DNA from 3 places in the Chromobacterium sp. Ag138 genome. Region 3 is predicted to be linked to each of the others. Evidence: predicted binding sites of a transcription regulator. Region 3 holds the regulator's gene; each other region holds the start of a gene.
What was found. The regulator FNR, encoded in region 3, switches genes on or off when oxygen is low (the NO sensors DNR and NnrR bind a similar motif). The targets are predictions, from matches to a motif close to TTGATNNNNATCAA.
Positions count from the first base shown of each region.

Region 1 (5,049 bases), 2.4 Mb from region 3:
ATTGCTCGGCAACAAATTTGCGCTGTCCGAGAGGCTGGAGGGATGGGCGTCAGGATGAAAACCGGCATTGTCATGCTTGCGGATGCGCTGTGGATGAGCGGGCTCCGATCAGGGCGCGTTTTTGCAACTCATTGAATAAAAAAGATTTTATTGCAATCTCGGCTGTGCCATTGACGCAAGGCCTGGGCATGAGGGATTGAGTGTTCGATTGTGATTGAAGTTGTTCGAAACAGTACTATCTTTAGTCGGCAATGTGCTGAATAATTTTCGAATACGAAAAATAATAATCAAAAATGAACATTGTTGTTTTCGAAATAAGTGAATCCCTGCTGTGGGCGTGCTTGGGTTTCGTTCGGGCTTGAGCCATGGGCTTGCGCACGGAGAAGGATGGCGATGGGACGCTTGCGGAAGACGATGCCTGGTGATGCCGGATTGTTTTTTAAATCAAATGCTTGATGTCCAGTGCGGCGATTGGGTCGGATGCGGGTGGGATGCTCATCTGTTGGCGGACCCTGACTGGGCAGGCGTGGAGCGGGACCGGATGCAGTGTTGATTGGTATCAAACACAAATTTACTAAAACGAACATAAAATTTGCGGGAAGTCGCACTGGATGCGAACGGCTTCGGCCCGCGTCCGCTCTGCGCCAGCTTACCCACTATTGAAGAGACGAAACGAAATGAGCCACCCCTCCACCCTCGCCTACGTGGTCGACGAGGCTGCCAGCAAGCAGGAAGTGCTGCTGTCCGAGCCCGGCCGCTATCTGCTCAGTTCCGCCATGGCCGGCGCGCTGATCGCCGTCGTGCTGGCGGTCAGCCTGAAGTTGGGCCAGGTGTTTTTCGCCGCCGGCGATTCCGGCTATTACATCGCCACTTCCGGCTTTTTCGGCGTGGCGCTGGTGAGCATCATCGTCTGCAAGGTGGAGTTGTTCACCAGCAATGTGATGTACTTCACCGTCGGCCGCCTGAGCGGCCGCTGCCGCACCTGCAACCTGCTGCGCAGCTGGGCGGTGGTGTATATCGGCAACCTGATCGGCGTGCTGCTGTTCGTCGCCGTGCTGGCCGGCGCCGGCGGTATGGGCGCGCTGCCCGCCAACCATCTGCTGTTCAGCGTGGTGGAGCACAAGGTGCATGCGTCCTCGCTGGAGATCTTCTGGAAGGGTGTGCTGTGCAACTGGGTGATCTGTCTGGCGGTCTGGGTGCCGATGCGGCTGGCCAACGAGGCGGCGCGCCTGCTGATCATCATGTTGCTGGTGTTCGTGTTCTTCTTCTCCGGCTTCGAGCACAGCATCGCCAACATGGCCTTCTTCGCGCTGGCCAAGCTGCAAGGCATGGCCGGCCTGGAGTGGAGCGACATCCTGCACAATATGCTGCCGGCCACGCTGGGCAATATCGTCGGCGGTGCCATCGGCGTCGGCCTGGTGGTGTTCCGGCTGGAACGCCACACGCTGCAGGCGGTCTGACGCTGTAGGGAAACATTCCGGCCAGAAAGCGGCATGTGGATGTTCGATTTCGAATGTAGTCGGCGCGGTACATGGCGTACCGCGCCGATTTTGCTATAAACCATTGAGAAAATAAGGACATTGGACGCATCTGGCATGTTGCGCCGCGGGATCGAAAACGCGCCGAAAGCGATGGCTGACTTGACTAAGATCAAGCGAAATTTTCGAATCCGAATGTACGATGTGTTCAATATCTAACACTTACTGGATCAGCCAAGAAGGAGGCACCAGATGGACGCCATCACTCAAAATGCTACCCAAGCCAACCCGTGGCGCGACTTCGCCGCAGGCGACTGGCAGAGCAAGGTCGATGTCCGCAACTTCATCCAGCTGAACTATCAGCCGTACGAAGGCGACGACAGCTTCCTGGCTGGCGCCACCGATCGCACCAAGAAGCTGTGGGATACCCTGGGCGAACTGCTGAAGCAGGAACGCGCCAAGGGCGTGCTGGATGTGTCCGCCGACCGCGGCTCCTCCATCACCGCGCACGACGCCGGCTACATCGATCAGGCCAATGAAGTGATCGTCGGCCTGCAGACCGACGCGCCGCTGAAGCGCGCCATCATGCCGAACGGCGGCCTGCGCATGGTCGAGAACGGCCTGGACGCCTTCGGCTTCAAGCTGGACCCAATGATCAAGGAAGTGTGGGAAAAGTATCGCAAGAGCCACAACCAGGGCGTGTTCGATGTCTACACTCCCGAAATCATGGCTTGCCGCAAGTCCGGCGTGATCACCGGCCTGCCGGACGCCTATGGCCGCGGCCGCATCATCGGCGACTACCGCCGCGTGGCCCTGTACGGCACCGACTTCCTGCGCGCCGAGCGCCAGCAACTGTTCCACGAGCTGGACAACGCCACCTTCACCGATGATGTGATGCGCCAGCGCGAAGAGCTGTCCGAGCAATTCCGCGCGCTGGACGAACTGAAGCAGATGGCCGCCAAGTACGGCTACGACATCAGCCGTCCGGCCGCCAACGCCCGCGAAGCGGTGCAATGGGTGTACTTCGCTTACCTGGCCGCGGTTAAAGAGCAAAACGGCGCCGCCATGTCCTTCGGCCGCGTGTCCACCTTCCTGGACATTTACATCGAGCGCGACATAGCCGCCGGCGCGCTGACCGAAGAGCAAGCCCAGGAAATGATCGACGATCTGGTGATCAAGCTGCGCATCGTCCGCTTCCTGCGCACCCCGGAATACGATCAACTGTTCTCCGGCGACCCGACCTGGGTGACCGAATCCATCGGCGGCATGGGCGAAGACGGCCGCACTCTGGTGACCAAGAACAGCTTCCGCTTCCTGAACACCCTGTACAATCTGGGCCCGGCGCCGGAACCGAACCTGACCGTGCTGTGGTCCACCCGCTTCCCGCAAGGCTTCAAGAACTTCTGCGCCAAGGTGTCCATCGACACCAGCGCCATCCAGTACGAAAACGACGATCTGATGCTGCCCTACTGGGGCGACGACTACGGCATCGCCTGCTGCGTGTCGGCGATGAAGATCGGCAAGCAGATGCAGTTCTTCGGCGCCCGCGCCAACCTGGCCAAGGCCATGCTGTACGCGATCAACGGCGGCCGCGACGAGAAGAGCGGCGCGCTGGTGGCTCACGGTTTCGAGCCGATCACCAGCGACGTGCTGACCTACGACGAGCTGATGCCGAAGTTCGAGAAGATGATGGACTGGCTGGCCGCCACTTACGTCAAGGCGCTGAACTGCATCCACTACATGCACGACAAGTACGCCTACGAACGCATCGAAATGGCGCTGCACGACCGCGACATCGTCCGCACCATGGCTTGCGGCATCGCCGGCCTGTCCGTGGCCGCCGACTCGCTGTCCGCCGTCAAGTTCGCCAAGGTCCACATCATCCGCAATGAAGACGGCCTGGCCGTCGACTACAAGATCGAAGGCGACTACCCGGCTTACGGCAACAACGACGATCGCGTCGACGACATCGCGGTGTGGCTGACCCAGTCCTTCATGGACAAGATCAAGGCCCAGCCGTACTTCTACCGCGACTCCAAGCCGACCCAGTCGGTGCTGACCATCACCTCCAACGTGGTGTACGGCAAGAAGACCGGCAACACCCCGGACGGCCGCCGCGCCGGCGAACCGTTCTCCCCGGGCGCCAACCCGATGAACGGCCGCGACGTGAAGGGCTTCGTCGCCGCGGGCGCCTCGGTGGCCAAGCTGCCGTACGACTCGGCGCTGGACGGCATCAGCTGGACTGCTTCGGCCACGCCGGACGCGCTGGGCCACACCGCCGAAGAGCGCATCCTGAACCTGGCCAACTGCCTGGACGGCTTCTGCTCGGCTCACCCGACCGAGTTCAGCAGCGCCAACTGCACGCCATTCGACTGCGAAGGCGAGCGCCACATCGCCGGCGGCGGCTTCCACGTCAACGTCAACGTGTTCAAGCGCGAAACTCTGCTGGACGCGATGGAGCATCCGGAACTGTACCCGCAGCTGACCATCCGCGTGTCGGGCTACGCCGTGAACTTCATCAAGCTGACCCGCGAGCAGCAGCTGGACGTGATCAACCGCACTTTCCACGGCAAGATGTAAGCTGAAAGAAGGTAGGGCGGGCAACCGAAAGGCTTGCCCGCGCGGAAACACCATCGCATCAATGGCGGGGCGGTCCGGAAGGAAAGCCCCGCTTTTTCACAAGATTCACCGGAGAAACGGCATGATCCCACCTATTGCCGCAGACCACACCGAAGCATCCGTTAAGGCCGAAACCATAGGCTATCTGCATTCCACCGAGAGCGGCGCCGGCGTCGACGGCCCCGGCATGCGTTTCGTGTTTTTCACCTCGGGCTGTCAGTTCCGCTGCCTGTACTGCCACAATCCGGATACCTGGAAGCTGCACAACGGCCGCCAGGTCACGGTGGAGCAGGCGCTGTCCGAAGTCGCTTCTTACGCGCGCTTCCTCAAGTTCGCCGGCGGCGTCACCATTTCCGGCGGCGAGCCGCTGATGCAGCACGAGTTCGTCGGCGAGTTGTTCCATGCGATCAAGCAACGCTTCGGCCTGCATACCGCGCTGGACACCCAGGGCTTCCTGCACGAGCGCGTGCCGGATGAATGGTTCGACGATGTCGACCTAGTGATGCTGGACATCAAGCATTTCGATCCGGAAAAATACCAGGCCCTGACCGGCCAGCCCTTGCAGCCGACGCTGGATTTCGCCCGGCGCCTGCAGCGGCTGGGCAAGAAGATGTGGATACGCTACGTGCTGGTGCCCGGCCTGACCGACGGCGACGCCGACATCGAGCGCCTGGCCGATTTCATCGCCGCGCTCGGCGATGTGGTGGAGCGGGTGGAAGTGCTGCCCTTCCATCAACTGGGAAAGGACAAATGGGCGCAGCTGGGCATGGAGTACCAGCTGAACGACACGCCTATCCCCACCGCCGAGCAGGCCGCGCATGCGCGCGCGCTGTTCGCCAGCCGCGGCATGAAAGTCACCTGAGGCTTCTGCGCGTGTCCTTCAAAACCGCCGCCGCGTTTCGCGCCGGCGGTTTTTGCGTTTTTGGGGCACCTTGGCGTTTGCGAGCGGTCT
Region 1 is NZ_JBUPWA010000001.1:4,407,438-4,412,486, forward strand. It holds gene ACY3GB_RS20595 (hypothetical protein) at 288-587, opposite strand; gene ACY3GB_RS20600 (formate transporter FocA) at 678-1,460, shown strand; gene pflB (formate C-acetyltransferase) at 1,731-4,058, shown strand; gene pflA (pyruvate formate-lyase-activating protein) at 4,180-4,959, shown strand.
Region 1: the regulator FNR is predicted to act here: its motif matches at 1,641-1,654, upstream of pflB (formate C-acetyltransferase).

Region 2 (5,049 bases), 130 kb from region 3:
GGTAGGGAATCAGAATCATCGAGGTGGCCAGCGACAGCAGCGCCAGGTAGCCGGCCGAGCTCTTCAGCGTGATCAGCAGGAACAGCTGGATCAGGCCGTTGGTGAGCCACAGCGAGGCGGCCGGAGTGTCGTTGCCGTTGACGGTGCCGAACACCTTGGGCATCACGCCGTCCTTGCCGGCGAGGTAAGGCGCTTCGGCGGCCAGCAAGGTCCAGGCCAGCAGCGCGCCGCCGACGGAGATCACCAGGCCCGCGTTCATCAGGTTGGCGCCGAAGGTGCCGAAGGCTTTCTGCAGCACGTAGGCGGTGGATGGATTCTTCAGCGCGGCCAGTTCAGTCTGAGTCATCACGCCCAGCGACAGCACCGATACCGCGACCAAGAGCGCGATGGTCAACAGGAAGCCGATCACGGTGGCCTTGCCCACATCCTTCATGCTCTCGGCGCGGCCGGAGAACATCGACGCGCCCTCGATGCCGATGAACACCCACACCGTCACCAGCATGGTGCTCTTCACCTGGTCGACGATGGAGCCGAGCTTGGCGCTGCCCCAGAAGTCCAGGCTGAAGGTATCGACCTTGAAGGCGAACACGATCAATAGGATGAACAGCGCCAGCGGCACCAGCTTGGCGATGGTGGTGACGGTATTGATGAAGGCAGCGCCGTGCACGCCGCGCAGCACCAGGAAGTGCAGGCTCCACAGCACCACCGACGCGCAGGCGATGGCGATGGGCGTATTGCCGTCGCCGAAGGCCGGCACCCAAAAGCCCAGCGCCGAGAACATCACCACAAAATAGGAGACGTTGCCGATCCAGGCCGAGATCCAGTAACCCCAGGCCGAGTTGAAGCCCATGTAGTCGCCGAAGCCGGCCTTGGCGTATCCGTACACGCCGCCGGACACTTCCGGCTTGCGCGAGGCCAGCATCTGGAACACGAAGGCCAGCGCCAGCATGCCGACGAAGGTGATGGCCCAGCCAATCAGGATGGCGCCCGCGCCGGCACCGGCCGCCATGTTCTGCGGCAGCGAGAAGATGCCGCCGCCTATCATGGAGCCGACGACCAGCGCCGTCAGCGCGCCCAGCTTCAGCCTGGGCGACGCGCCCTCGGCCAAGCCGGCTTGAGTTGCAGTTTCAGTGGACATTTTCGTTCTCCGATCTGGGATGTAAACCGAGCATTACATTATTAAATTCTTATCATCTGAAATTATGGTATACCCCGAAAAACAAGGCTTTCCAGCGGTGTCGGTTGTTAGGTTGATTTGCATCAAGCAGGCCCAGGCATCAATTCGGCGACTTCCGGGGAATGCGACCAAGGCTTGCATTAAGGCGTCATGGACTGCCGAATCCGGAGCGGCGGAAACGCGCGCTCAGCGCCGCAGACGAACTGCCAATCCTGCGCGGCCCGGATGTTCCGCCAGGTTTTGCGAGCGGCTCTTAAGCATAGAAAGGAGAAGCGGGAGAGAAAGCCCGAAGCGGAAATAGTCTGATGCAGAACAAAAACCAGCCCAGACGGGCGAAAAAAAACGGATACGGCCCACCACCGTATCCGCCAACACACACATCAAGAGGAAATACTGAAAACGACAGGGATAATCCTTACTTGCCCGGCTTGTTCATGTTCCGGAAAATCACCCACAAAGCCCCGAAAGCCACCACGGTGGCGACCACGATAGTCAACAGGCTCAGACGGCCGACATCGTCGGCCAACAATAGGGTCAGCAACTCCATGGTTCCCTCCTACCGGCATGCGGTTTCAATTGACTTGCCATCGACATAATAACCACTTAGCCAACAATGGAATTGACCCAAATCAAACCGGCCATCCCGGCGACTTGATGCAAGGCAAATAAAAAGCCCCCGGCGCGAGCCGGGGGCTTTTTGCATACAGATCAAAGGTTTGTACTGTTTACTTGCCGCCGCCCATATCCTTGGCCAGGAAGAAGGCGTCGGAGAAGAACTCGTCTTCCGGCAGGCCGCGCTCGCGGATGAAGGTGCCGTGGGCCGCCTCCACCATCACTGGCGCGCCGCAGGCGTAGACTTGGCAACCCGACAGATCGGCGAAGTCTTCCAGCACCGCCTGGTGCACGAATCCGGTACGGCCGGTCCAGTTGTCTTCCGGCAACGCCTCCGACAGCACAGGAACATAGCTGATGTGCGGGTGCGCGGCGGCCCAGCCCTCGGCCAGTTCCGCCATGTACAGGTCAGCCTTGGTGCGGGCGCCCCAGTAGAACTTCATCGGCCGGGTGATGCCGTGATGGATCGCATGCTCGATGATGCCCTTGACCGGCGCGAAGCCGGTGCCGCTGGCGATCAGCACGATGGGCTTGTCCGACTCCTCGCGCAGGAAGAAGGAACCCATCGGCCCCTTGAAGCGCATGATCTCGCGCTCCTTCATCTGATGGAACACGTATTCGGAGAACGAACCGCCAGGTTGATTGCGGATGTGCAGTTCCAGGAAGGAATCGTCGTGCGGCGCGTTGGCGATCGAGAAGCTGCGCTTTTTGCCGTCCTTCATCAGGATATCGATGTACTGGCCGGCGCGGAACTGCAAACGCTCGGATACCGGCAGCTTCAGCTTCAGCACCGCCACATCGTGGATCTTCTCTATCGTTTCGACCCGGCACGGCAGCGTCTTGATCTGGATGTCGCCGATGCCGGTCACTTCGCGCGCCTCGATGCTGATGTCGCCTTGCGGCTTCGCACAGCAGAACAAGGCCATGCCCTGCGCGCGCTCGGCGGCGGACAGCGCCTTTTCCTGGAAGCCGTCCTGGCTCACCTCGCCTTCCAGCACTTTGCCTTTGCAGGCTCCGCACGCCCCGTCGCGGCAGCCGTAGGGCAGGCCCACGCCCTGGCGCAGCGCGGCCTCAAGAATGGTCTCGTGCGCTTCGACACTGAATGCATGCCCGCTGGGGAGCACTTTCACCTGGCAAGTCATAATCGTTTCTCAATCCCGAATTCTGGCTAAAATGCACACCATGCGTACTTTACTTGTCATCGGCGCCGGCGATGTCGCCAGGCGCGCCGTGCCGCAGCTTCGCCGGAACTGGCGGATATTGGCCCTGTGCCGCACCGAGGAGGCCGCCGCCCGCTGGCGCGCGCTGGGCGCTTTGCCGCTGATAGGCGATCTGGACCATGCCCCCAGCCTGGCGCGCCTCGCCGGGCTGGCCGACGCCGCGCTGCTGACCGCGCCGCCGCCGGCCCATGGCCGGACAGACCCGAGAATGCGCAAGTTGTTGTACGCGCTGGCAAAAACGAACAGCATACCACAGCAATTGATCTACATCAGCACCAGCGGCGTGTATGGCGACACAGGCGGCGCCGTGCTGGACGAGGCCGCGGCGGTCCGTCCGCGCAATGATCGCGCGCTGCGCCGCGCCGACGCGGAATCCCAGCTGCGCCGCTTCGCCATCGCCCGCGGCTGCGCGTTGACCATCCTGCGCGCGCCGGGCATCTACGCCGACGAGCGGCTGCCGCTGTCGCGCTTCGCCGCCGCCGCGCCCTTGATCGTCGACGCCGAAGACAGCTGGAGCAACCACATCCACGCCGACGACCTGGCGCAGCTGTGCGCGGCGGCCTTGCGCCGCAGAAGCGGCATCCGCGTCTACAACGCCTGCGACGACCAGCCGCTGCCGGTCAGCCTGTGGTACCGCCGCCTGGGCGAAACGCTCGGCCTGCCGGTGCCGCCGCAATTGCCGCGCGGCGAAGTGAAGGCGCGCGTCTCGCCGCAGCAATGGTCGTTCCTGGCCGAATCGCGCCGCCTGGACAACGGCCGGATGCGGCGCGAGCTGGCCGTCCGTCTGCGCTGGCCCAGCGTGCTCGATTATCTGGACGCGCTGCGGCGGGACGAGCCGCGGCGGGCGGCAATACTCGCAAGCTACGCCGAGATTCGGTAACATCGCGGTTTTTTTGAGTTTTCAGCAGACCAGCAAAATGGAAAATCCGGCTTTCAAACGCGCGATCCGCAGCTTTGTGCTGCGCCAGGGCCATCTGTCCGCAGGCCAGCAGCGGGCGATGGACGAAGGCATGCCCAAGTGGGGCATAGAGTACCGTCCGGAAACGATAGACCTGGAGCAGGCTTTCGGCCGCGCCGCGCCCAAGATCCTGGAAATCGGCTTCGGCATGGGCGGCGCCACCGCCGAGATCGCCGCCGCCAATCCGGGCAATGATTATCTCGGCATCGAGGTGCATGGCCCCGGCGTCGGCAATCTGTGCAAGCTGATCGCCGAGAAGGAACTGAGCAATCTGCGGCTGATGCGCCACGACGCGGTGGAAGTGCTGGACAACATGCTGGCCGACGGCAGCCTGGACGGCGTGCACATTTTCTTCCCGGACCCGTGGCACAAGAAACGCCACAACAAGCGCCGCCTGATCCAGGCCCCGCTGGTGGAGAAACTAGCCAGAAAGCTGAAGCCGGGCGGCTATTTCCACGCCGCCACCGACTGGGAAGACTACGCGGTCCAGATCCTGGAAGTGCTGAGCGGCAATGCCGATCTGGAGAATACCGCCGACGGCTACGCGCCGCGCCCGGACTATCGGCCGCTGACCAAGTTCGAAGCCCGCGGCATCAAGCTGGGCCACGGCGTATGGGATGTGGTCTTCCGCCGCAAGTAAGCCATCCACGGCTCCCTCGACGGCCCGCCTGCGCGGGCCGTTCGCTTTTCACCTCGCCAGCAGCGCCTTGACGTCGTCGACCAGCTCGTGCGGCTCCACCGCCGGCTCGTAGCGCTTCACCACCCTCCCCCGGCCGTCGACCAGAAACTTGGTGAAGTTCCACTTGATGGGATGCGGACGCTCGGAATCGGCCTGGGTCAGCCAGCGCCACAACGGATGCGCGCCATCGCCGTTCACCTGCAGCTTGGCGAACAAGGGAAAGGTCACGCCGAAACGGCTCTGGCAAAAGGCCACGATCTCGTCCTCCCCGCCCGGCTCCTGCCCGCCGAACTGGTTGCAGGGAAAACCGAGCACGACAAAATCCTGCCCGGCGAAGTAGTCCTGCAGCTCCTGCAGGCCGCCGTACTGCCGGGTGTAGCCGCATTCGCTGGCCGTATTCACC
Region 2 is NZ_JBUPWA010000001.1:2,103,284-2,108,332, forward strand. It holds gene arcD (arginine-ornithine antiporter) at 1-1,138, opposite strand, end outside; gene ACY3GB_RS09665 (DUF3149 domain-containing protein) at 1,593-1,724, opposite strand; gene ACY3GB_RS09670 (CDP-6-deoxy-delta-3,4-glucoseen reductase) at 1,903-2,919, opposite strand; gene ACY3GB_RS09675 (SDR family oxidoreductase) at 2,972-3,889, shown strand; gene trmB (tRNA (guanosine(46)-N7)-methyltransferase TrmB) at 3,927-4,607, shown strand; gene ACY3GB_RS09685 (glutathione peroxidase) at 4,656-5,049, opposite strand, start outside.
Region 2: the regulator FNR is predicted to act here: its motif matches at 1,797-1,810, upstream of ACY3GB_RS09665 (DUF3149 domain-containing protein).

Region 3 (5,049 bases):
AGCGGTTGTCGAAGCGCAGGGCCAGCGTCTCGCCCTCTGACAACTCGATCGCCGGGCCCGGCACGCTGTCGTTGTATGCCCAGAACGCCGTCGCCGGCTTGCCGGGCAGCAAGGGCAGGCTCACCGCGGCCGCGGTCAGGCAGCCCTGCAGCGCGCCGTCCTTGCGCTCCAGCGGCAGCCGTTTCAGCTCCGGCAGCGGCAGGCCCCTGGCCAAACCCAGGGCCGCGGCATCCGGCATCGCCTCTCCCATCGCCATCGCCCCGCGGCCCGCATGGGCGGATTCGGCCGCAGCCTGTCTGAACAACCATGGGGACAAAGCCAGCGCGGCCCCCCATCGCATCATTTGACGTCTTTGCATCGCGCGCTCCATTGAGAGCCTGTCTAAGGCCTTAATACCCCCATCGGGTATATTGAACCTAGAGTGGCGGCGATGGCAACAGTTCCGCGCGCTGTGCTTGCGGGCATAAAAAAACGGCAGACCGCGCGGTCTGCCGTTTTCGGAATGCTCTATCCGCTTACTTGCTTACGTGCGGCGCCAGCAGATGCAGCAGCTGGGCCAGCACCTTCGGGCTGCCGGCGACGATGTCGCCGGACTCGAACCAGCCCTGCTCGCCGGTGGGGTCGGTGACGATGCCGCCCGCTTCCTGCACGATCAGGCTGCCGGCCGCGATGTCCCACGGCTTCAGATTCAGTTCGAAGAAGCCTTCGGTGCGGCCGCAGGCGACGTTGCACAGATCCAGCGACGCGGCGCCTTCGCGGCGCACGCCGGCGGTCTTGCCGATCACGTCTTTCAGCATGCCCAGGTATTGGTCGAGGTAGCTCTGGTCGGCAACCGGGAAACCCGTGCCGATCAAGCATTCATTCATCATGAAGCGCTTGGAGACGCGGATGCGGCGATCGTTGAGGAAGGCGCCGACGCCGCGCGAGGCGGTGAACAGATCGTTGCGGTTCGGGTCGTAGACCACCGCCTGCTGGACCTGGCCCTTGTGCGCCAGCGCGATCGAGATGCCGTACTGGGGATGGCCGTGCAGGAAGTTGGTGGTGCCGTCGATCGGGTCGATGATCCATTCGTATTCGGAAGAACCCACGCCTTTGGCGCCGGACTCTTCTGCTAGAATCGCGTGCTTCGGATAGGCTTCGAGAATGACGCTGATGATCGCGTCTTCGGCGGCGCGATCCACCTCGGTCACAAAGTCATTGTGCTTTTTCTTCTCTACGCGGATGGCGTCGAGGTTGAGCGACGCGCGCTGGATAACACTGCCTGCGCGGCGAGCGGCTTTAACCGCGACATTGAGCATCGGATGCATTGACGGCCTCTACACTTGAACGATGGGCGGGTGTCCGTCGATGACGCGACACCCGCCGGTAACAATCTGGGTTAAGGAACAAAAAAACCCGACGCCTGGGCGCGGGCTTTTGGTATATGCCCGCTATTTTAATGTGAAAACGCCAATGAATAAACCCCAAGTACCTGATTTTCTGAAAAACATCCGCGTGGTGCTGGCCCGCCCCAACCATCCGGGCAATATCGGCTCGGCCGCGCGCGCGATGAAAACCATGGGTTTGAGCCGCCTGTACCTGGTCGAACCCAAGGTGTTTCCCAGCGACGAGGCCAACACGCTGGCCTCGGGCGCGGTGGACCTGCTGGAGAACGCCACCGTGGTTTCCACGCTGGCCGAGGCGCTGGCCGACGTCACCGTCACCTGCGCGCTGACCAGCCGCCGCCGCGAACTGACCACGCCGCTGTCCACCCCGCGCCAGACCACGCCGGAATTGATCGCCCGCGCCCGCAACGGCGAACAGGTGGCCCTGGTGTTCGGCAACGAGACCTTCGGCCTGTCGATCGAGGAAGTGGAGCAATGCAACCGCCTGGTGACCATCCCCGGCAACCCAGACTACTTCTCGCTGAATCTGGCGATGGCGGTGCAGGTGATGACCTACGAACTGTTCAGCCACACCGGCGTGGACGTGGAATACCTGCGCGCCGAGGGCGAGGCGGCGACGCAGAGCGAAGTGGACGGCATGTGCGGCCACCTGGAACAGGCGATGGACGAAATCGGCTACTTCCAACGCCGCAACAGCGAGCGGCTGATGCGCCGGATGCGCACCATGTTCCATCGCGCCGGGATGCTGCGCGAGGAGATCGACATCCTGCGCGGCTTCTACAAACAGGTGCAGCGCACCGCCTCCGGCCGTCCCGGGGATGCCGACTGAGCCCAGCCTCGCCCTGCCCTACGCGCGCCCCGCGGTGCGCGACCTCGCCTTTCTGCTGACCTCTCCTTCGCCCTGGCTGTGCGGCGCCGATCTGCCGCCGGAACGATTGCTGGGACCGGACGGCGAGGCGCTGCTGGCCCGGCTGGACCATGCGCCGGCCGAGCTGGAAGCCTGGCTGGCCGCCGCCCCCGGCAAGCGGCTGGGACAATATGCCGAACGGCTTTTTTCCTTCTGGTTTCACCAGGCGCCGCACATCGACCCCATCGCGGAAAATCTCAAAGTCATAAACCGGGAGCGCCGGACGATCGGGGAGTTCGACTTCCTGCTGCGGCTGGACGGCGAGCCCTGGCATCTGGAAACAGCCAGCAAGTTTTACCTTTCGCTGGGCGAAACCGCCGACGATCTGATCGGCCCCGGCCTCAATGACGCCTGGCGTTTGAAAGCGACCAAAACCACAACACAATTGCGGCTTTCCCGCCATTCCGACGCGCTTGCCATCCTGCCGGACGGTTTTCAGGACTGCCGCGCCGCGGCCCGGCTCTGCGGCTGGTTCTTCTATCCAGCGGACCAATCGCCGCCCGCGCCGCTCAATCCCCATCAACTGCGCGGCTGGCTCGCGCCGAGGGACACCCCCTGGCCGCGCGCCGGCGGCGATTCGCGCTGGGCCTGGCTGCCCAGGCTGTCATGGCTCGCCCCCGCGCTGCTGGCCGAAGCCGATACGCAGGACGAGGCCACCCTGCGCGCGCGGCTGCAAGCGATGCCGGCGCCGCAGTTGCTGGCCGAACTGCAAGCAGTCGGCGGCGGCCTGTGGCGCGAGGTCGCGCGCGGCTTTGCCGTTCCGCCCGGCTGGCCGGACCCGGCGCGCCTGGACGCGCTGAGGCTCAAAATCTCGCGGGCATGAAAAAAGGCAGGCGTCGCGCCTGCCTTGATTGCCGATTCCGGACTGCCTTAATGGCCGTCGGCGTGCATGCAGCCTGAAATCAGGTTTTTCAAATCGCCGACCTGCACCAGCTGGATGTGCTTGTGGTCGACGGTGATCCAGCCCTGCTGCTGGAACTTGGACAGCGTGCGGCTGACCGTCTCCAGCTTCAGGCCGAGGAAGCTGCCGATCTCTTCGCGGCTCATGCGCAGGATGAAGTCGTTGGCGGCGAAACCGCGGGTGGACAGCCGCTGCGACAGGTTCAGCAGGAAGGCGGCGATGCGCTCCTCCGCCTTCATGTTGCCCAACAGCAGCATCACGTTCTGGTCGCGCACGATCTCGCGGCTCATCAGGCGGTAGAAGTGGTGCTGCAGGCTGGGGATGTCGCGGGACAGCGACTCCATCCGGGTGAACGGCAGCTCGCACACTTCGCTGTCCTCCAGCGCCACCGCGTCGCAGCTGTGATTGCTGGAGGAAATGCCGTCCAGCCCCATCAGCTCGCCCGACATCAGGAAGCCGGTCACCTGCTCGCGGCCATCCTGGCTGGCGACACAGGTCTTGAAGAAACCGGTGCGGATCGCGTACAGCGACTTGAAGGACTCGCCGCTGCGGAATAGGTATTCGCCGCGCTTCAGGCGGCGGCTCTGGCGGATCACCGCGTCCAGTTGGCCCATTTCCTCTCGGTTCAAACCGACAGGCAGGCACAGCTCGCGCAGACTGCAGCTGGAGCAGGAGATTTTCAGCGTATGCAGGGAGGTATGGTTTTGTTCAGACATGCTGTGTGTGCTACAAGCCGGCGAAGCTTGACCCTTATCAAGGCGGAATTCACAAGTTTTTCGCAAATTTACCAGTCCTCCAGAAGTTTTACCATCCGAATACGACATGAAAACTACCCACCCCTTCTCTCCCGTCCATTTCGTTTTCGATCGAGAGTTGATCGAGAAGCTGGATGGCGCGGGGCCAAGATACACATCCTACCCGACGGCAGATCGTTTTACGTCCAACTTCTCGACGCAAGACTATCTGGACAAATTGCGCCAGCGCCAGATCGGCGCCAACCGCAAACCTCTATCATTGTACGCTCATATACCTTTTTGCAACACCATCTGCTATTACTGCGCCTGCAACAAGATCATCACCAAGGACAGCGGCAAGGCGGACCAGTATTTGGATTACCTGGAGAAAGAAATCCGCTTGGTGTCCGCCGAACTGGGCATCCGGGAAAAAGTGATACAGCTGCACTTCGGCGGCGGCACGCCCACCTTCCTGTCCGATGCCCAGCTTGAGCGGCTGATGGGCATCCTGAGCAGCCACTTCGAATTCCTGAGCGACGGAGAATATTCCATAGAGATTGATCCGCGCAAGGTAAAACGTGAAACCATGCTGAAATTGGCAGGATATGGTTTCAACCGCGTCAGCGTGGGCATACAGGATTTCGATCCGGCGGTGCAGCGGGCGGTGAACCGGGTGCAAACCGAGGAGGAAACCCGCGCGGTGATCGAGGCGGCGCGCGAGGGCGGGTTCAAATCGGTCAGCCTGGACCTGATCTACGGCCTGCCGCTGCAAAGCCGCGAAACCATGCGCGACACGCTGCAAAAGGCGCTGGCGCTGGATCCGGACCGGCTGTCGCTGTACAACTACGCCCACCTGCCCAGCGTATTCATGCCGCAGCGGCGCATCAACGAGGCGGATCTGCCGCCGGCCGCGGTCAAGCTGGACATCCTGCAAGACGCGGTGAAGACGCTGACCGACGCCGGCTACGTGTTCATCGGCATGGACCATTTCGCCAAGCCCGACGACGAGCTGGCCATCGCCCTGCGCCAGGGCCGGCTGCAACGCAATTTCCAGGGCTATTCCACCCATGCCGACTGCGACATGCTGGCCTTCGGCGTCGCCTCCATCGGCAAAGTGGGATC
Region 3 is NZ_JBUPWA010000001.1:1,974,928-1,979,976, forward strand. It holds gene ACY3GB_RS09020 (multicopper oxidase family protein) at 1-358, opposite strand, end outside; gene ACY3GB_RS09025 (inositol monophosphatase family protein) at 516-1,307, opposite strand; gene ACY3GB_RS09030 (RNA methyltransferase) at 1,453-2,214, shown strand; gene ACY3GB_RS09035 (DUF1853 family protein) at 2,249-3,115, shown strand; gene fnr (fumarate/nitrate reduction transcriptional regulator Fnr) at 3,163-3,909, opposite strand; gene hemN (oxygen-independent coproporphyrinogen III oxidase) at 4,016-5,049, shown strand, end outside.